Linked DNA regions of Bremerella sp. P1. The protein of the gene in region 1 interacts with the protein of each later gene in a pairwise test. Links are inferred from orthologs where the notes say so. Each region holds a gene or a part of one and is shown in the gene's direction. Other genes may lie near its edges.

Evidence for each region.
Region 2: the proteins of leuS (region 1) and ligA interact in binary tests that used the Escherichia coli proteins (3 or more experiments, as listed by UniProt). The link is inferred for Bremerella sp. P1 from one-to-one orthologs.

What each region holds. Positions count from the first base shown.
Region 1 is NZ_CP118164.1:5,635,256-5,645,509, reverse strand. The notes cover bases 4,177-7,539. They hold leuS (leucine--tRNA ligase), read left to right. Parts: upstream 4,177-4,504; coding sequence 4,505-7,339; downstream 7,340-7,539. Other genes in these bases: PSR63_RS23335 (inorganic diphosphatase), read left to right, coding at 7,513-7,539; map (type I methionyl aminopeptidase), read right to left, coding at 4,177-4,184. In the rest of the region: sulfate adenylyltransferase subunit CysN, read right to left, coding at 1-12; sulfate adenylyltransferase subunit CysD, read right to left, coding at 138-1,046; 16S rRNA (guanine(527)-N(7))-methyltransferase RsmG, read right to left, coding at 1,218-1,883; PSR63_RS23350 (hypothetical protein), read right to left, coding at 1,995-3,287; more of map, read right to left, coding at 3,387-4,176; more of PSR63_RS23335, read left to right, coding at 7,540-8,061; PSR63_RS23330 (glucose-1-phosphate adenylyltransferase), read left to right, coding at 8,223-9,515; PSR63_RS23325 (hypothetical protein), read right to left, coding at 9,570-10,010; PSR63_RS23320 (hypothetical protein), read right to left, coding at 10,081-10,254.
Region 2 is NZ_CP118164.1:3,930,069-3,939,849, forward strand. Bases 2,889-5,778 are described here. They hold ligA (NAD-dependent DNA ligase LigA), read left to right. Parts: upstream 2,889-3,266; coding sequence 3,267-5,291; downstream 5,292-5,778. Other genes in these bases: PSR63_RS16505 (cupin domain-containing protein), read left to right, coding at 2,889-3,201; PSR63_RS16515 (hypothetical protein), read left to right, coding at 5,421-5,778. Also shown: excinuclease ABC subunit UvrA, read right to left, coding at 1-2,656; more of PSR63_RS16505, read left to right, coding at 2,827-2,888; more of PSR63_RS16515, read left to right, coding at 5,779-6,359; PSR63_RS16520 (hypothetical protein), read right to left, coding at 6,498-6,755; PSR63_RS16525 (hypothetical protein), read left to right, coding at 7,019-8,026; PSR63_RS16530 (DUF481 domain-containing protein), read left to right, coding at 8,281-9,345; PSR63_RS16535 (ThuA domain-containing protein), read left to right, coding at 9,454-9,781. UniProt on the Escherichia coli protein: DNA ligase that catalyzes the formation of phosphodiester linkages between 5'-phosphoryl and 3'-hydroxyl groups in double-stranded DNA using NAD as a coenzyme and as the energy source for the reaction.

The sequences.
Region 1 (10,254 bases):
TTTGTGAGACATAAGTCTAGTTTTCAGTTATCAGTGTTCAGTTTTCAGTAGGATTCATGGTTCAGCTTTCGCTGCGATTCAGTCTTCTTCTCTTTGCTGAAAACTGAAAACTGAAAACTGAACACTCGCCTCGAGCGTTAGAAGTAACCCTCTTCCTTCTTCTTCTGCATCGAGGCGCCCTGATCCTTGTCGATCGCGCGGCCTTGGCGTTCGGAGGTGGTCGTCAGAAGCATTTCCTGAATGATTTCGGGAAGCGTATCGGCTTCCGATTCCACCGCACCAGTCAGCGGATAGCAGCCAAGCGTACGGAAGCGAACCATCTTCTCTTCCACCTTCTCGCCGGGCTGAAGGTTGATGCGGTCGTCGTCGACCATGATCCACATATCGTTTCGCCATACGACGGGGCGCTTGGCCGAGTAATACAACGGCACGATCGGAATCTTTTCCAGGTGGATGTATTGCCAGACGTCGAGTTCCGTCCAGTTGGAAAGGGGGAACACGCGAATGCTTTCCCCTTTGTTCACCTTGGTGTTGTACAGGTTCCACAGTTCGGGACGCTGATTCTTCGGATCCCAGCGGTGGTTCTTATCACGGAACGAGAAGACACGTTCTTTGGCTCGCGACTTCTCTTCGTCGCGACGGGCGCCACCAAACGCGGCGTCGAACTTGTACTTGTCGAGTGCCTGCTTCAGCGAGACCGTCTTCATCAAGTCGGTATGGCGGACACTGTCCTCGAACGGATCGATTCCGACCTTTTTGCCTTCTTCGTTGATATGCACGATCAAATCGAGCCCCAGTTCGTTGCGAGCATAATCTTCGCGGAACTGAATCATTTCCTTGAACTTCCACGTCGTGTCGACATGCATCAAAGGAAACGGGGGCTTGGCCGGATAGAAGGCCTTCAGGGCCAGTTGAACCATGACGGAAGAGTCTTTTCCGACGGAATACAACATCACCGGGTTCTCAAACTCAGCCGCGACCTCGCGGATGATGTGGATGCTTTCTGCTTCCAGTTGTTTGAGATGCGTAATCTGATAACTGGACATCAATCAATCGCTGTGGGTTGAAGTTAGGTAGCTTGGCCATTTTGCATCGGGCCAACTACCGCTGGGGTCGGTCTCTCTCTACTGCCTGGGTAAGCCAGGAGAGAATCGTCTGATTATACGGGTCGTAACTAATATCAACAACGACACTAATCGGCCGTAAGTTGAACTGGCTTAAGGCTCTTTGCGACCTTTCGGCCAAACTTTTACGATCACGCTTGGGTGATCATTGCCGGGCGTCTCGTATTCGTGGGCGTTGCGGATCTCAACCCCCTTAGTCACGCCATGATGACGGGCTTCTTTCACTTCTTCGAGCCAGCGGCCACCTTTGATCGTCAGCAGCCGGCCAGCAGCTAGCCAATGCCCATCGAGCCACGTCAGCAGCTTCTTCATCGGCGCAACCGCACGGCATACGACCGCATCGAAGCTGAGGTCTTCGAGGATCTCTTCCGCTCGATTGTGGTAAACGGGAACCTCGAGATCGAGCTGCTCAACGATGGCCTGCATCGCGTGCGCTTTCTTGCCCACCGAATCACACAGTGTGACACGAACGTCTGGCCGCAGGATCGCGATCACGATGCCCGGAACGCCCCCGCCACTGCCCATGTCGAGGATCTCTTCGTTGGGCTTCAATTGGCCGGCCAATGCTAAGCTGTCGATCAAATCGCGGGCAACGAACTTGTCGTAGTCGGTATGCCGAGTCAGATTCAGCGACTTGTTGATCTCCCACAGCACATCGACGTACCGCTGAAGTTGATCGCGGATTTCCGCAGGCAGAGGAGCCCCATACTTTTGCAGGGCATCTTCAAGAGTGGCGCTGGGGGAACCGTCTTCGCTCATACTGGCTTTCAGTGAGAATTCGTCAAACAGACAGGCCGGAACCAAATCGCCTGTCAATTCCCACTATTTGACCATGATTCGCCCATTTGGGCCATGACACTCACCGCAAAGCTACTTCTTTTCGTGCCGTGATAGCACCACAATCCGGTGCGCGGTCAGATGCTGCTTGGTGTATTGATCCAGCGGAGAAATTTGTCCGTAAATGCCGACCTGCATCCGGGCATATCGCCGCAAGTTCAGCCCCGGCGAGGGACTGACGAATTGCAAGACATTCCCCTGAGAGTCGGTCAAGGCGAACGGAGGCGTGTATTGATTGGGATTTCGGGTCGAAGAGGCCCGCGTGATGACCGGCATCAGCCACCCTTTGCCGTCGTAACGTGGGTCGAAGCCATCCTTTTTGAACGAAGCGGCCGGATCGTTTGACGGCTCGACTTCTCCGAGTTCTTCGTCACTAGCCAGTGGGGTTTTCAGCGGAATCGATGAATTGGTCATCGCCTCCTTTGCAGCCAGCTTGCGTTCGTAAAGATCGTTGAATTGGTCGATCTTCTCCAGTAGCAACCGGGCCTTACCCCGCTCCAGCGGCGTTTCCCCTTCGACGATCAGTCGCTTGGCCTGATCTTTCAGAGGTTTGAATTTCCAGTCTTCGACCGGCTTGAGGCATTCGCGACTGACGTGCAGTTCGAGTTCGATCAGGTTCAAACTGGTGCCGGGACCGATCTCGTCCAGCGGTTGCAGTTCTCCGGTAAACGTGGCGCCGGGTTTGTCGGTCTCTTCATCGAAAGACACCGGCCGAACCGCACTCAGCTTCTGCTCAGTCTCTTTCCAGAACTTGTCATCCTGAATCGATTCGGCCATGGCCGCGGAATCGACCGTGGGCCCTTGCGTGCGAGGCTGAATGCCGATGGGTTCAACAAAGTGCTTGTTGATCCAGCGAAACTCACCGGCGGGTGGAGCGATGCGATAGAACGCTTCCTTTTTGCCAGTTTCTGGATCGCGTAGCTCGACAATTCCCAGCACTTCCAGGGGTTCGTCTTGGTCTAACTTAACATGGGTGATGTGGTGCTGGTCGCTAATTTGGCTCCCGACGAACGCCGGTGCTTCGGCTGTCCGAACGTAGGCAATCTGACGATCGTCGCCGTAGGAAAGATCGGCGGCCCGGACCAGGCTGAACTCGTCCTCGGTCGGGCGAATGGCCAGCCAACCGCCGACATCTTCGCGGTAGACATCCACGACCGAATTCTTTTCCAGATAGGCCGTTGGATAGTAGTTCTGCCCCGGTCCGCTACGGGTAAAAACCTGTGCCGTGGTCACGCGTCCTTTGTACGGCTCACTCGCCAGAGCAGTAACCGCACATGGCAAAGTAGCAGCCAGCATTAGCAAGCAAACGGGTCGAAAACAGAACATAGCCGGATCCCTCAGGCAAAAACTTGAGTCATTGCCCGAGGAAATACCAAAAACGCCCGATCGCTGGCAAGATTGATTTCAGTGCTATCGCGCCGCGATTTAGAACTTATGTCCCTTCTGAGGACCATCTTTCGTCATCGAAAGGATCTCAGGACCGTTCTCGGTCATCAAGATCGTATGCTCGAACTGAGCACTCAGGCTACGGTCGCGAGTACGGACCGTCCAGCCATCGGACGGATCGAGTTGCGTAGCTGCTCCGCCAATGTTGATCATCGGCTCGATCGTGAAGCAGACGCCTGGCAACAGGCGAACCGAATGAGCGGCACGTGTTGGGACGTGAGGAATCGAAGGATCTTGATGGAATCGACGGCCGAGGCCGTGCCCGACGAACTCTTCGACGACACCAAAGTTGTACTTCTTGGCTTCCTCGACAATAACGCGACCGATTTCCGAAACGCGGCATTCGGGATAGATCGCATCGATAGCCAGATACAGGCAATCGAACGCACACTGCGTGACCTGCTTCGCTTCAGGAGTTACTTCCCCAATCAGAAACGTTTCCGACTGATCGCCATGCCACCCGTCGACAATCGAAGTCAGGTCGACATTGACGATGTCCCCTTCTTTCAGCTCGTATTTGTCGGGAATCCCATGACAAATGACTTCGTTGATGCTGGTGCAGCAGCTCTTGGGGAAGCCTTGGTAATTCAAACAAGCAGGCGTGTGGCCATGATCGAGGGTGTACTCGTGCACCATCCGATCGATTGCCTCGGTCGTAATGCCCGCTTTGACGTGAGGGCGTACAAAGTCCATTAGTTGCGCGTTGAACTGGCAGGCAACTCGCATCGCGTCCCGTTCGGAATCAACTAGCTGAAGATGACGTCGTCCGTGAAGCATAAGGATTCAGGGGTTCGTGTTGGGGGAAGGTTGTTCGGCAAACCAGCAGTCTACCAGGGTAATCGACTCTGCAACATGCAATTCTCTCGAAATCCTTGCACAGATTTTATCCACCAGGTGGATTTAGCGCGAACGTTCCGGAGAACCAACGGGGTCCTTCAATTGTCAGTTTTCGAGAGGACCATTAGAATCGTTACCTTCGCGAGACTGCGGGAAAGCCCTATGTGATAACATTTTGCGGCGATCCCTGCCCATCGACCCAACTTGCAAGTAGACCAAGCTGCGGCAAGACCGCATATTTGACGACTGGATTATCACCCATGCCTCGCTACAACCCGGCCCAGATCGAACCCAAATGGCAGAAATACTGGGACGAGAATCAAACTTTCCGCACCCCTGACCTCCCCAAAAGCGAGAAGCTTTATGTCTTGGATATGTTTCCCTATCCAAGTGGTGCAGGTTTGCATGTGGGGCATCCGGAAGGTTACACGGCAACCGATATCGTCTGCCGCTTTGCCCGCATGCAGGGCAAAAGCGTCTTGCACCCGATGGGCTTCGACTCGTTTGGCCTTCCGGCAGAAGAATATGCCATTAAGCACAATGTCCATCCTCGCGAGACGACCGAGAAGAACATCGGTGAGTTCGTCCGCCAGTTGAAGATGCTTGGCTTCAGCTACGACTGGCAGCGGCAGGTCGCCACAACTGATGTCGACTACTTCCGCTGGACGCAGTGGATTTTCCTCGTACTTTTCGACACATGGTACGACCACGACGCCGGCAAAGGCCGCCCCATCGCCGAGCTTCCGATTCCTGACGATGTGAAAGCCGAAGGAGCCGAAGCCGTTCGCGATTACCAGGACGAGCATCGCTTGGCCTACGTCAACGAGGCTCCGGTCAATTGGTGCCCCGCGCTTGGCACCGTGCTTGCGAACGAAGAAGTGATCGACGGCAAGAGCGAACGTGGCGGCCACCCGGTTCAACGTTTGCCGCTTCGCCAATGGATGCTCCGCATTACGGCCTACGCCGAGCGGCTCGAAAGCGATCTCGAATCGCTCGACTGGTCCGACAGCATCAAGCAGCTTCAGCGTAACTGGATTGGCCGTAGCATCGGGGCGGAAGTCGATTTCTTCCTTGGTACCGCCGAAGAGTACACCCCCTGGGAGATTGAGCGAAAGAAGCTTGGCTATCCTCGCAAGCCTGGCACCGATGTCCTTCGCGTGTACACAACGCGGCCTGACACGCTCTTTGGGGCGACCTACATGGTCATCGCGCCCGAGCACCCGCTTGTCGATCAGTTGACCACCGCCGAGCAATCCGACGCCGTCCAGAAGTACTGTCAGGCAGCCGCGTTCAAGTCTGACTTGGAACGCACGGAGCTTGCCAAAGATAAGACCGGCGTGTTTTCTGGCTCGTATGCCATTAACCCAGTTACCGGCCAGCCTGTGCCGATTTGGATCGCGGACTATGTGCTCGCCAGCTACGGCACTGGGGCCATCATGGCCGTTCCGGCACACGACGATCGCGACTTCGAGTTCGCGCAAAAGTTCGACATCCCGGTGATTGCCGTGGTCGATCCCGGCGACAAGTCTGACATCGATCGCGACGCGGTCCTTGCCGGGAAGGCCTGTGCGACTTTCGATGGCGTGGCGATCAACTCCGGCAAATACAACGGCATGAAGACCGCCGAGGTCAAAGCGCAGATCGCTTTAGATCTCGAACAAAACGGTCTCGGCCGCGAAGCGACCAACTTCAAACTCCGCGACTGGCTCTTCAGCCGTCAGCGTTTCTGGGGCGAGCCCTTCCCGATTCTCAAAGAACTTGACGAAAACGGCGAGCCCAACGGCAAGATCCGAGCCGTGCCGGTCGACCAGCTTCCGGTCGACTTGCCACAGATCGAAGATTACAAACCGATTGGGCGACCAGAACCGCCACTCGAGAAAGCGGATGACTCCTGGCTTTACCCGGTGATTGACGGCGTGAAGTATAAGCGGGAAACGAACACCATGCCGCAGTGGGCCGGCTCGTGCTGGTACTACCTTCGCTTCATCGATCCGAAGAACAACGCGGTCTTCGTTGATCCTGAAAAAGAAAAGGCCTGGATGCCGATCGATCTCTACATTGGTGGTGCCGAACACGCCGTGCTTCACCTCTTGTATGCCCGCTTCTGGCACAAGGTGCTTTACGACCGCGGTTACGTCTCGACACCCGAACCATTCCAGAAGCTCGTCAACCAAGGGATGATCTTGGGCGAGATCGAGTACATGGGCTTCCAGCTTGAGGATGGCAGTTGGGTCGGCAGCAACCTCGTGAAGAAGCAGGAAGACGGATCACTTGTTGACGACAAGGGCAACCCGGTCAACTCCGTCGCATTGGCTGAAGCAGACGTCCTCAAGAAGGGCGACGGATTTGTCCTGGCCGCGGATAACAACATTCGGATCGATTCGCGGGCTCACAAGATGTCCAAGAGCCGCGGTAACGTGGTTAACCCGGATGACGTCGTCCGCGATTTCGGTGCCGATAGTCTTCGTCTTTACGAAATGTTCATGGGACCACTCGAAGCTACCAAGCCTTGGGCGATGGATGGTGTGAAGGGGGTTCGTGGCTTCCTCGATCGAGCGTGGCGAATGCTCATCGACCACAACGCGGAAGAGGTTGTTCTCAACGCAGCCATTCAAGACGTCGAGCCAACCGAAGAGCAGAACAAGATGCTCCATCGCACGCTCAAGAGCGTAACGAATGACCTTTCCAATATCAGTTTCAACACGGCCATTGCCCGCTTGATGGAGTTCACCAACTTCTTCACCAAGGAATCGACACGGCCGAAAAAGGCCATGGAATGGTTTGCGTTGATGCTTTCTCCCTTGGCACCTCACTTAGCCGAAGAATTTTGGCAATTGTTGGGCCACAGTGACACTTTGGCCTACGAGCCATGGCCACAGTTTGTCGAGTCGTACACCAAGGACAACGAGATCGAAGTCCCCGTGCAAATTATGGGGAAAGTTCGCGGCCGTATTACGGTTCCAGCCGACATTAAGAAGGACGATCTTGAAGCTCTCGCAAAGTCGGATGCTCGCGTCCAAGAGCTTCTGGAAGGAAAACAAATCGTGAAAACGATTGTCGTTCCGGGTCGTCTTGTAAATTTCGTCGTGAAATGAACTTAGCTTCCTTCCCCTGCGGTTGACGCGGCGCAAGTTACGACGGATGCTTACAAGCAATGATTCGCTTCCGTTAAACTATGGTTAACAGCGGAAGCCGGACCGAATATGGCAATTTGGCAAAGCTATTGGAGTCAGGAAAAAGACCTGATTCTTGAGGAAGATTCGCATCTATGACGCACGCTTGGCACGACGTGACCCCCGGTGAAGACATCCCTAGGGAATTCTGTGCGGTCATCGAGATCCCGACCGGATCCAGCATCAAGTACGAACTGGACAAGGATACGGGTCTGTTGCGGATGGACCGCATGCTTTATTCAGCCGTTCACTATCCAGCGAACTACGGCTTCGTCCCGCAAACACTTGCCGAAGACGACGATCCGCTCGACGTGCTGGTCCTGTGCCAGGAACCGGTCGCTCCGCTGACGTTGATCACCGCACGAGCGGTGGGTTTGATGACGATGGTTGATAGCGGCAAGCTCGATCATAAGATTATCGCCGTCGCGGTGACCGATCCGGAATATTCTTCCTACAATGAAGCGATTGATCTGCCTAATCATCGCCGGAACATGTTGCGGCGCTTCTTCCAAGATTACAAGATGTTGGAAGGGAAATCGGTTGAGGTCGACGAGATTCTTCCATCGGAATTAGCTCTACCGATCATCAACGAAGCACTGGAACGCTATAGCGAACAGCGTCGACGCGGATTTTATCGGAAGTAAGCGTCGTATCCGTTGCGGCGCGATAATTGCATAAAGTTACGCGAATATTGGGTGGGTCGATACGCATCGGCTTGCGTACCTGCGACGCTGCCCGTTATCGTTCGAACGCCAACAATTGAAATATCACCCAATGCTTTTCTTCCATAGAGAGAAGGTGACCTATGCGTAATGTCATCTGCCTGGTGCTGGGCGGTGGCCGTGGAACCCGGCTTTACCCTTTGACTAAATACCGCTCGAAACCAGCCGTTCCGCTGGCGGGCAAGTACCGCTTGATCGATATCCCTCTCTCGAACTGCTTAAACAGCCAGATGAATCGCATCTATGTGCTGACGCAGTTCATGTCGGTCAGTTTGCACCGTCACATCCGCCAGACCTACCGCTTCGATCACTTCAGCGGTGGTTTTGTCGAACTATTAGCCGCTCAGCAAACCGCGAGTGAAGGTTCTGACTGGTACCAAGGCACTGCCGATGCCGTTCGCAAGAACTTGCGTTACATCCAGCAGCACGGCATCGACTACGTCTTGATCCTTTCCGGCGACCAACTGTACCGCATGGATTACCGCGAGATGCTGAACTCGCACATCGAATCCGGTGCTGACGTCTCGATCGCAGGCCTGCCTGTCCACTCGAAGGACGCCAGCGGTTTGGGGATCATGAAGATCGACGAAACAGGCCGCGTCAATGGTTTCGTCGAGAAGCCCAAGACACCTGAAGAACTGGCCCATGTGCGAACCGACCCTGCCTGGATCGATGCCCGTGGCATTACATCGAACGGTCGTGATTGCCTGGCGAGTATGGGCAATTACCTGTTCAACCGGGACACCTTGGTTGAACTGCTGGAAAAGACCGACTACCAGGACTTCGGCAAGGAGATCTTCCCTGCAGCGATTCGAGCGAAGAAAGTGCAGATGCACATGTTCGACAGCTACTGGGAAGACATCGGGACGATCAAAGCCTTCTACGAATCGAACCTCGCCACGCTGGCCCCAACGCCTCCGTTCGAGTTCGTTGAAGAAGAAGCTCCGATCTTCACGCGGGCTCGTTTCCTGCCACCCACGATGGTCATGGAAGGCAATTTCGCCAACAGCATGATCGCTGATGGTTGCCAGATCGGCAAAGGCTGCACCATCAAGAACAGCGTGGTCGGTCTGCGTAGCGTGATCGAAGAAAACGTTACGATCGAAGACTCGGTTCTGATGGGCTGCGACTACTACGCGACCCGCATGGAAACTGAAGCCGACGAATCGTCCGGTCGACCTCGCATGAAGATCGGCTCTGGCAGCGTTATCAAGGGAGCCATCGTCGACAAGAATTGCCACATCGGCAACAACGTCCACGTGGTGAAGACCGATGACCTGGTGGACAAGGAATACCCAGAAGGCGTCACCGTCGTCGACGGAATCCCCGTCGTCGAAAAGGGTGCCTGCCTACCCGATGGCTGGACGCTAACCTAAGCGAAAGCTTCCACGAAGTAAATCTCTAGTTCCCTCTCCCATGAAGGGAGAGGGCTACGGTGAGTGATTCTCTTCGTCCTCACCTACCTTTGGTGAAACATCTACCTTAGTGCGATTGCTCGATATCGCACCCCAAATCGCCAGCGGAAATGCGATATAGTTGGCCACCTCAAACCAAATCGGATACGGCAGCATCCATTGGTTGAATCCCACCGCGACGAACAGCAGCGCCCCGACCAACAGTGCCGCGAATGACCCGCCAATCTTTCGCGCGATCCAGCAACTACAAAAAACGACCAACGCCCACATGGGCACGACGGCGGCCAAGACCCAGGCCGGGTATTTCTCGACGTGTGCGCAAACCTCTTCTTCCGTTCCCTCAAAACCTTCTGGAAACGGATGCACCACGGCGCTGAATAATTCGACCGCGATCACCAACAGAAAAGCGATCGCCAAGCCAGCAAGTAGCCCAAGGATGGCGCGAACAAGTACCAAGCGTTACTCTCCCATTCCAGCGGAATACTTGCAGGTGCTTCGTTTAGGAAGCAGAAGGACCTGAGCCATTCTACTCGACGGCATTGGATTCTGCCCAAGTCTGAAGTTCTTTCAAGTCCTTTCGTTTTGGGCGAAAGGACTCGGCCCTTAACAGTTTAAACACCTCTTGTGCCAACGCCTTGTGGGAACCCTGCTGGAAGCTCTCGTTATCGATCAACATAGCAACGATATGCAGACCAAGTTT
Region 2 (9,781 bases), 1.7 Mb from region 1 along the record:
AGTGGCCGATTTGCAGAAGATTCTCGAAGCAATCCAGCAGCTGCACGATGTCGGCGAAGTGCAGGCCGGTGGTTGGTTCGTCCATCAGGAACAGCGTGCGAGCCTTTTTGGTGGTCGCCAGGTTACCGGCCAGCTTCAGTCGTTGGGCTTCCCCGCTGGAAAGCGTATTGGCTGGTTGACCAAGGCGAAGGTAGTCGAGGCCCACTTCGTTGAGCAGGTTCAGTTTCCCTTGCACCTTGGGCTGCCCGCGGAAGAAGACGAAGGCCTCGCGAACGGTCATGTTCAGCACGTCGGCAATGCTTTTGCCGCGGTAGGTGATCTCCAGGACTTCCTTCTTGTACCGCTGTCCTTTGCACTCAGGACACTTGACGTAGACATCGGCCATGAATTGCATATCAATGGCGATGTGACCGTCCCCATTGCAGCTTTCGCACCGGCCACCTTGGACGTTAAAGCTGAAATGACTGGCGGTCAGGTTTCGGGTTCGGGCCTGCATCGTCCCGGCAAAGACGTTGCGGATTTCGTCGAACGCCTTGATATAGGTAACCGGGTTCGATCGCGGCGAACGTCCGATGGGCCCCTGATCAACCAGGACGACATCGTCAATTTGGCCATCGCCGAAGACATCGTCGTAAGGCAGGCTCTGGATATTCTCTTTCTTCTTACGTCGACACAGTGCCGGGTAAAGGGTTTGATCGACGAGCGAACTTTTGCCTGCCCCGGAAACGCCTGTGACAACCGTTAAAACGCCGAGCGGGAATTCGACTTCCAGGTTCTTGAGGTTATTGCCGCGTGCCCCCTTCAGGCGAACACGGCCATGTGTTGCCGTACGACGGTCGCGTTTGCGGACCACGCTGCGGTGACCGGAGAGGAACTCGCCGGTGAGACTATCTTCGTCCCCTTCGATTTCGGAAGGAGATCCTTGGAACATGATCTCTCCGCCCCGCTCCCCTGCCCCGGGGCCGAACTCGACGATTTGATCGGCGGCGCGAATCAGCGTCTCTTCGTGCTCAACGACAACCACCGTATTGCCGCGGTTTCGCAGGTCGACAATCGCTTCGTTAAGCCGGGTAATATCGCTTGGGTGAAGTCCGGCCGTGGGTTCGTCGAGCACGTACAGCATATTCACCAGGCTCGATCCGAGCGTACTAGTGAGGGTAACCCGCTGGGCCTCTCCTCCACTGAGCGTGCGTAGCGAGCGATCCAGCGCCAGGTAACCCAGGCCGACGATGCACAGGTACTCCAGGCGAGCAAGTACTTGCGGTAGCACTTGGCGGCAAAGGGCACTCTCGTAGGCACTCAGGTTTAATTGGCGGAAGTGCTCCAAGGCGTCCACGATCTTCATCGAGGAGATCTCGGCGATGTTCTTTCCGTTGACGCGAACGGCCAGAGCCTCAGGACGGAGACGGGTTCCCAGGCAAGACTCGCACATACGAAAGCTTCGCCAGCGACTAAGGAATACCCGCATGTGCATCTTGTACTTGCGGCGCTCGAGCCAGGCAAAGAAACCTTTCAGGCCTCCGAATTCGCGCTCCGGTACGCCTTCAATGATCAAGTTGACCTGATCTTCGGTCAAATCACGATAAGGCGCGTTGATGGGAATGTCGTAGTCGGGAGCCAACGCGATCAGCTCTTCCAACTCGTGTTTATAGGCAGGCGTATTCCACGGCGCGATGGCCCCTTCGGCAATCGACTTGCGACGATCAGGGACAATCAGGTCCATGTCCATGTCGATGATGTTGCCGAAGCCTTCGCACTCGGGGCAGGCACCCAAGGGGCTGTTGAAGTTGAACAGCCGCGGGTCTGGCTCGATGAATTCCAGGTTGCATGCTTCGCAGCGAAGTTGACTGCTGTAGCGGAGGCTTTGCCAAGTCGTGCCATCAATTTCGACAGCACTTCCCTGCCCTTTTAGTTCGCCTTCTTCTTGCGGCTGGAGCAGAATCTCGCAGACTCCGTCCCCATGCGCGAAACCGGTTTCCAGCGATTCCCGGAGACGTTCAATCTTGAGCGATTCGAGCGTCAGGCGGTCGACCACCACTGATATCGATTCACCGGTTTCAAGTCGCTTGCTGAGGGCTTCGTCTTGTTCTGGGGTCAAGGAAACGGTTTGCCCGGCAACGATGGCCCGGACGAAGCCATCTTCACGCAATTGCTCGATGACTCCTTCGTATTCGTCACTTTCGCAGGCAACAGGAAATGCGACCATCATCCGGCCGCTTCCCCCTGCCCCACAGATGTGATCCGCGACGCGGCCCGGTGTGTCTTTGGTAATTGGCTGGTCACAGCTAGGGCAAATGATGTTGCCGATCTTGCTGAAAAGTAGCCGAAGGTAATCGGTCGTTTCGGTTGCCGTCCCCACCGTAGAGCGGCTGGAACGCGTATCGTTCACCTTCGTCACCGCCAGGGCCGGAGGAATATTGTCGATCCGGTCCGCCTCGGGCTTTTCCAATCGATCGAGGAATTGCCGGGTGTACGCAGAGAAGCTTTCGATATATCGGCGCTGTCCCTCGGCGTAGAGCGTATCGAGGGCCATACTGGTCTTACCGCTCCCACTCACTCCGCAGAAGACGATCAGCTGGCGGTGTGGAATGTCGAGATCCACCTTTTTCAGGTTATGAACTTCGACCCCTCGGGCTTCAATCTGCAGTGTCGACAAGGTTCGCCTTTCTTCTGGACGGGATCCATCATGGCAAATGAATTTTTCATGGTAACGAGAATGTTGATGCGAGAATACCAGGGGGAGGACTGTCCACTTGTTCAGGCCTTGGGGGTGGGATAAGTTTTCTTTCTACCGAGTACCCGTGTTTCACAGGGAGTCAATTGGCTATGAAGATTCAGAACATCGATCAAGGCGATTCGATGAAAGTCGAGATGGACGGTGTCGCTGGCTGCCAGGTAAAGCAGCTGATCAGCCAGCAGGATGGTGCCCCGCTGTTCGCGATGCGGCAGTTTGAAGTCGCCCCGGGAGGCTACACACCGCACCATCATCATCCCTATGAGCACGAGGTTTACGTGATCGCTGGGGAAGGCGTCATTTTGGAAAATGACTCGCCACGACCGATCAAAGCCGGGGATGCCATTCTGGTTGAGCCAGACGAAATTCACCAATTTCGCAATACGGGAACTTCGCCGCTGAAGTTTCTATGCTTGGTTCCCAACGCGGCCAACAACGCCCAATTTCCCCCTGAGTGCCAGGATTAGCTCAGCCTTGTGGTCGCGGTCTCTCGAGTCCCAATCTCCGCTGGAACGAATAAGGAAATCTTTTCATGTCAGTCGAAACGGATATCCAAAAGCTGCGTGATAAGATCCGCTACCATGATCGAAAGTACTACGTCGAAGCCAGCCCCGAGATTACGGATCTTGAGTACGACAAGCTTCTTAACCGGTTAAAGGAGCTTGAGTCAAAGCATCCGGAACTGATCACGCCTGACAGTCCGACGCAGCGGATTGGCGATGCCCCCGTTCCGCACCTGGAGCAATACGAGCATCGTATTCCGATGCTTTCGATCGACAACACCTACAGCCTCGAAGAACTGAAGAAGTACGGGGAGCGAATCAATAAGCTGCTTCCCGACGAAAAGATTGCCTGGGTTGTCGAGCTGAAGATTGACGGCGTGGCCGTATCCATTTTGTACGAGGATGGCGTACTGACGCGGGCACTGACGCGGGGTAATGGGACCGTTGGGGACGATATCACGCATAACGTTCGCACGATCGGCGATGTACCGCTCAAGCTGTCCGGGGATAGCGTTCCGCCGGTACTGGAGGTTCGCGGCGAAATCTACATGACCAACGCCGACCTGGTGAAGCTGAACGAGAAGCAGGCCGAAGCAGGGCAGCCGGCCTATAAGAATACCCGCAATGTAACGGCCGGAACGATTCGATTGCTTGACCCACGGATTGCCGCAGAGCGCAATTTGCGGGTCTTTTGCCATGGCGTCGGATATGCCGAAGGGCTCAAGGCTACCTCGCATACCGAATTCTTACAGGAATTGAACTCTTACGGGCTTCCAGCGACACCCTTTGTGAAGTCGTTTGTCGACTTTGATTCCGCGATTGAGTACTGTCAGGAGTTGATCGAGTCGCTGCATGAACTGGAGTTTGAGGTCGATGGACTCGTCCTGAAAGTCGATCGATTCGAGCAGCGCGAACGTCTGGGGTCAACATCGAAGAGCCCTCGCTGGCTGATCGCCTACAAGTTCGAGAAATACGAAGCGACAACCAAGGTCAATAACATCGAGGTCCAGGTCGGCAAGACGGGAGCCATCACACCCGTGGCGATTTTGGAACCGGTCGAACTGGCCGAGACAACCGTTTCTCGGGCAAGTCTGCATAACGCGGAAGAGATCGAACGGAAGGATGTTCGAATTGGCGATGTGGTGGTCGTCGAGAAGGCAGGCAAGATCATCCCGCACATCGTGCGTACCGAAAAGCACGAGCGAAAACAGGACCTTCCCCCCTTCCCTTTCCCGACGAAGTGCCCCTCGTGCGGCACGCCGGTGGTTAAGGACGAAGGAGGCGTCTATATCCGCTGCCCCAACTGGCAAGGTTGTTCCGCTCAGATCAAGGAACGCATTCGCTACTTTGCTACGCGAAATGCAATGGACATCGAAGGCCTGGGCGACAAGCTGGTCGACATGCTGGTCGACGAGAAGCTGGTGAAGACCTATGGCGATTTGTATCGTCTCACGTCCGAAGAGATCGCTGCCCTGCCCCGCATGGGCAAGAAGTCTGGCGACAAGCTAGTTGCCGCGGCAGTCGAAAGTAAATCGCGCGGACTTGGTCGGCTTCTGAATGCACTTTCTATTCGACACGTCGGTGCCCGAGGAGCAGAGCGTTTGGCCATGCACTTCGGGACGATCGATAAATTGATGGAAGCATCGGAAGAAGAGATCGGCGAAATCGAAGACATCGGGGACGTAATCGCCAAGAGTGTCCGGGAGTTTTTCCATAGCGAGTTTGGAAAAGAGACCATTGAAGATCTCCGCGGCGTAGGAATTTCAATGGAAACCGCCCAGCGAGGCGAAGATGCCGGACCAGCCGTCTTCGACGGGATGACGTTCGTTGTCACAGGCACACTCGAGAAATACACACGTGACGAAATCGAGGAACTGATTCGTGCCCGCGGAGGAAAGGCATCCGGAAGCGTCTCGAAAAAGACGAGTTACGTCGTGGCTGGGGAAAAGGCAGGCAGTAAGCTGGAGAAAGCTCAGGCCCTGGGAGTTAGCGTTCTGAACGAGCAGCAGTTCGCCAATCTTTTAGCAGAAAAAGACGCTGCTGCGGCCACCTGAGCCCAGGCGAACTGGGTTGGTTTCAAACCCGGCGATTTGTTATCGTCACTTCCAGTTAATGGAACAACCGTCGGTTTACTGGCAGAAATTGCCGTGAACTGAGATGCTAGCGTCGCAAGGATGCGTCAAATGCGAGTTTGTGGATTCTCTATTCTGAGAGACGGGGTACGGTTCGGGTACCCGTTTGTTGAGAGCATTAAATCGGTACTACCACTGGTCGACCGGTTCGTCATTCAAGTCGGTGATTGCTCCGACAACTCTCTGGAAGTTTTGAAAGCGATCGACGATCCGAAGATCGATATCGAAATTACGCCATGGGACCCGGCGATGCGAAAGGCTGGCGAAGTGCTGGCCTACCAGACGAATCTAGCGATGGACCGCTGCGACGGCGATTGGTTCTTCTATATCCAAGCCGATGAAGTGATCCACGAGGCCGATTACCCTGTCATTCGTCAGGCGATGGAAGACAACTGGCACAAGCCGTGGGTCGATGGTATTCGCTTTCGATACTTACATTTCCGAGGCGATTACAGCATTCGGGATCCACTGGGTTACCGGCGGCAAGTCCGGATCGTACGCAACGATCCCCAGATTCGCAGCGTCGGCGATGCCTGCGGTTTTGGAAAGAACGGTCACCGATTGCGTTCCAGCCTGATCAATGCCCGTGTGTTTCACTACGGCTATGTCCGTCCTCCCAAGGCGATGGCGGAAAAGGCTGCCCAGTTTCAGCAGTTCTACGTCTTCGACAAGAAGGGCAATCAGGTCACCAAGATTAAGGATCGCCCATTGGAAGAAGTGGACGAATACATCTACGACATGCAGTCGTGTGTTCCGTACAAGGGGACGCATCCCGCTTTGATGGCCGATCGAATCGAGGCCAAAGATTGGGAAACGCCTGATTTCAAGCATGTTCCGCTGTGGCGTAACAAATTCTGGTGGCATGGCCGGCTGAAGAAGGCGATTCCCCAGATCTTCAACCCCAAGCAGCCGCGCGTCGACGAGGGCTCGCCGAAGTTAGAGCCGACCACCACCTCTGTGCAACCGGAAACCCGGGCCAAAGCGGCCTAGCGCCGATCACTTCGCCACGGAGCAAGAGCTGCTCATTCCGAAGACGCCGGGGCGACCGTGAAGTGACAAGAAAAAGTAAAAGGCCATCCAAGTTGGATGGCCTTTTTGTTTCGCAGTGCTGTGAACGACTTGGGTCGACTACTTCGACGAAGGTTCGATGTCTTTCAGCGAACGTCCTAGTCGCTTTCGGCTGCCGCCTCGCGTGCCGCTACCGGAGCTGGACGAGTTGCTAATCTTCTGGGTCTTGGCATTTTGCAGGAAGCCCAGCATGTTGTTGTCGGAACCTTCGGCTTCGGTTGGCATTCCGATTTCTTCCACGGCGTCCGAAACGCCTAGCAAGACAGCCGACTTGACTCCGTTACGCATCCATTCGAAGAAATTGAAGTTATTGCTCATTATCCAATTACCTTTTCTTACCGCCCGAGACTTACGTGGGTGCGGAAAGTAGCAGGATGGCTGGGGTGGGTCCAGATCAAAACGGACGCTGGTAATCCTAGGAGTAGTTCATTCGCTACAACCGGAACCACCCTTCATGAAATTAAACTGGGCAATCTGAAAAGACCTGCATGCTTGCATAAAGGCTGACGATAACCACTGCTATCGTACGGAAACGATTAGCAAATCTTGGATGAATGCTGGCCGCAGGAGGCAGGTGGACGATGAGCGACGCGTATCGCAATCATGATGGGGAAGAACACGCTTACGAACCTTACAGTTGGGGTTCTTTCGCTTTCGGGATCATTCTAGGCGTGGTCCTGGTCTATGTCTTTGCCGTTCGACCTTCGGAAGAACAACTTCACGATCTCAACATTCGCGTCTCGCGTCTGGATCGATCGGTCGAAAAGCTCAGCAAAGCCGCTTCCACGGTGAGTGGTACGAATGATCTGTTGGCTTCCCTGGAAGAACAAAAGATGCTGACGCAACGCGTGAGCGCCGTCAACGATCAACTCCTGGCTCAATTCCAACGGTTGACTTCGATGGAACTCGCCATGCATGAGGCTGAAGTTACCCTCGATCGGATTTCGAGTCTCCATGATCGTGTAGCCAGCCAGTACCCTGCTGCGATTCAGGCAGAACATGCGTTCAATCAATCTGCCAATCTGCACTCGCAGCTGATTCTGGCTCAGGGCGACGTTCGCAAGGCGAAACTGACCCTCGCCGACCTGGTGAACCTGCAAGATCGACTCGTCTTGCAAGCACAGCAAGCGAAGCAGGCGGACCTGGTTCTGCAAAATGTTTTTGCCATGCAGGAAGAACTGGTCGAAGGGCAATCTCGCACGAAAAAGGCCCGACAAGTTGCTAACGACATGATCCAGATTGAAGCCGACTTGATCTGCCAGATGGGAGATTCCCAATTTGCGGTTCAATCTTTGGAGCAACTTCTGACGATGCAAAAACAATTGAATCGCGCCGGATTAGATATGGAGGAAGCGCAGTCCAACGTGGGGGAGCTCCTCGCTCGACTTGGAACCCCGACGCCAGCTTCGTCTCCGTACTCGCCAGTCAATCCGTGGAAAGTGATTCAGAGCCTGACCAGCCAAGTGAGCCAGCAGCGACTGTTGCCGATGAACCCGTCGGAATTGCATCGCTTAGCGGAGCACTTGACCCAGGGTGCACCCCCTGTTGTTGCCGACCTTGTCGCACCCAGTGCTGCGAAGGTCCGCTAAAGCGATTGATACGTCGACTGCGTCGATAGGCTCACCCCAGACAATTGCAGTTTGATACGGCGGCACGGAGGTCATAAGTCCTTGTACGCCAGCATTAAGAGCGTCCCCTGCTGCTCGCAGCTCGGGACGCTCTTTTTTTTTGTCGGATGCTCGTTCGTTGCGCTAACGATTGGTATTGGCAATAGGTAGGAATTTCCTTATATGACTCCTTTCGGTAATTGCCCACCTAGGAGTCCGACAAGGAAGTTCCCCGAATGGGATGGTTCTCTCCACATTCGATCTTGCTCATATCCCTGGCCGCGTTGTTGACGCTAGCGTCGCACTCGCGCGCAGAGGACAAAGCTTCATTCGACGGGATCGGGCTGAGCTACTTCGAGCAGACCCCGACCGAGAAATCAGACGCAGAATTTGTTCACTACCTGATGCCTGAGGATGACGTACAGTCCTCGCTGACATCGGTTTTGGAACTGCCTCCTCTTCCTGAACTTCCCAAGCCAGAGGAAGCGAAGCCTGCGGAGCCCAAACCGGAAGAGGTCGAGAAACCGAAAGAGGCTAAGAAAGACGAGAAGGCGAAAGAAGAGAAACCCAAGGAAGAAGAGGAAGACACCTACGGTTATCTCGAATACGTTCCGTATGGTCAGTACTACCACGTCGATTACTGGTTGGGACAAGCCAAGTGGAAAAACAGTGCTGAGCTTGGGCTCAATGGCCAAACCGGTAATACCGAATCCAACAGCTTGCGCGTTGGTGCCAAAATTAAACGAGAAGGGGAAGGTACCATCTTCTCTGCTGATATCCGACACCTTCGTACGAGCGATGAAGACGGGCTAACGCAGAACAACGCCTACGTGAAACACAAGCTGGAATGGCCGTTGAAGATTCACAAGAACTGGTCTGTGTTCGAGAAAACCGACATCGAGTACGATGAGTTCAAAGCCTTCGACATGCGGTTGGTGTTCAACGGCGGTGTGAGCTACAAGCCATATAAGACAGATGCGACGGATTGGACGTTGTCTGTCGGTTCTGGTTTTTCGCAGGAATACGGTAGTCCTCAGAAGGGGATTATTCCCGAAGCGACGCTTGGCTCTGAGCTAACGCATCAGATTACCGAAAAGCAGTCGTTTCAGATCAAATTTGAATTCTTCCCTGCATTTGAAGCAAATCAGGGCTACCGTAGCGTAACCGATGCGAGCTATACGATTGCGCTGGATCATGGGCTTTCGCTGAAGCTTAGTGCCGAAGATCGTTACGATAGTACGCCCAATAATCGCAAAAGAAACGACCTGGATTACGCCTGTTTGCTGATCTGGCAATTCTAATCGGGGCGATATATCACTTAGCGCATTGCCCTGCGGGTTGGTCTATACTGGGGAGAATTCGGAACGCGTTTCTCGTCCCCAACACGATCTACCTCGGAGCCCTCCTCGATGCGTACCCTATCGCTGTCCTGGTCTTGTCTGCTTCTGTTTGTTCTTTCCGCTTCTGTCTTCGCGGACGACACCAAGTTAAAGGCCTTGATCGTTGATGGTCAAAACAATCATGGTGTCTGGCCTAAAACGACGCAGATGATGAAGTCGTATCTCGAAGGTTCAGGCAAGTTCACCGTCGACGTGGAAACCACCGGAAAGAAGTCTACCGAAGGGTTTGCCCCCAGTTTCAAAGACTATGACGTCGTCATCAGTAATTACAACGGGCAACGCTGGCCGGCGGCTACGGATGAAGCCTTTGTCGAATACGTGAAAAACGGCGGTGGCT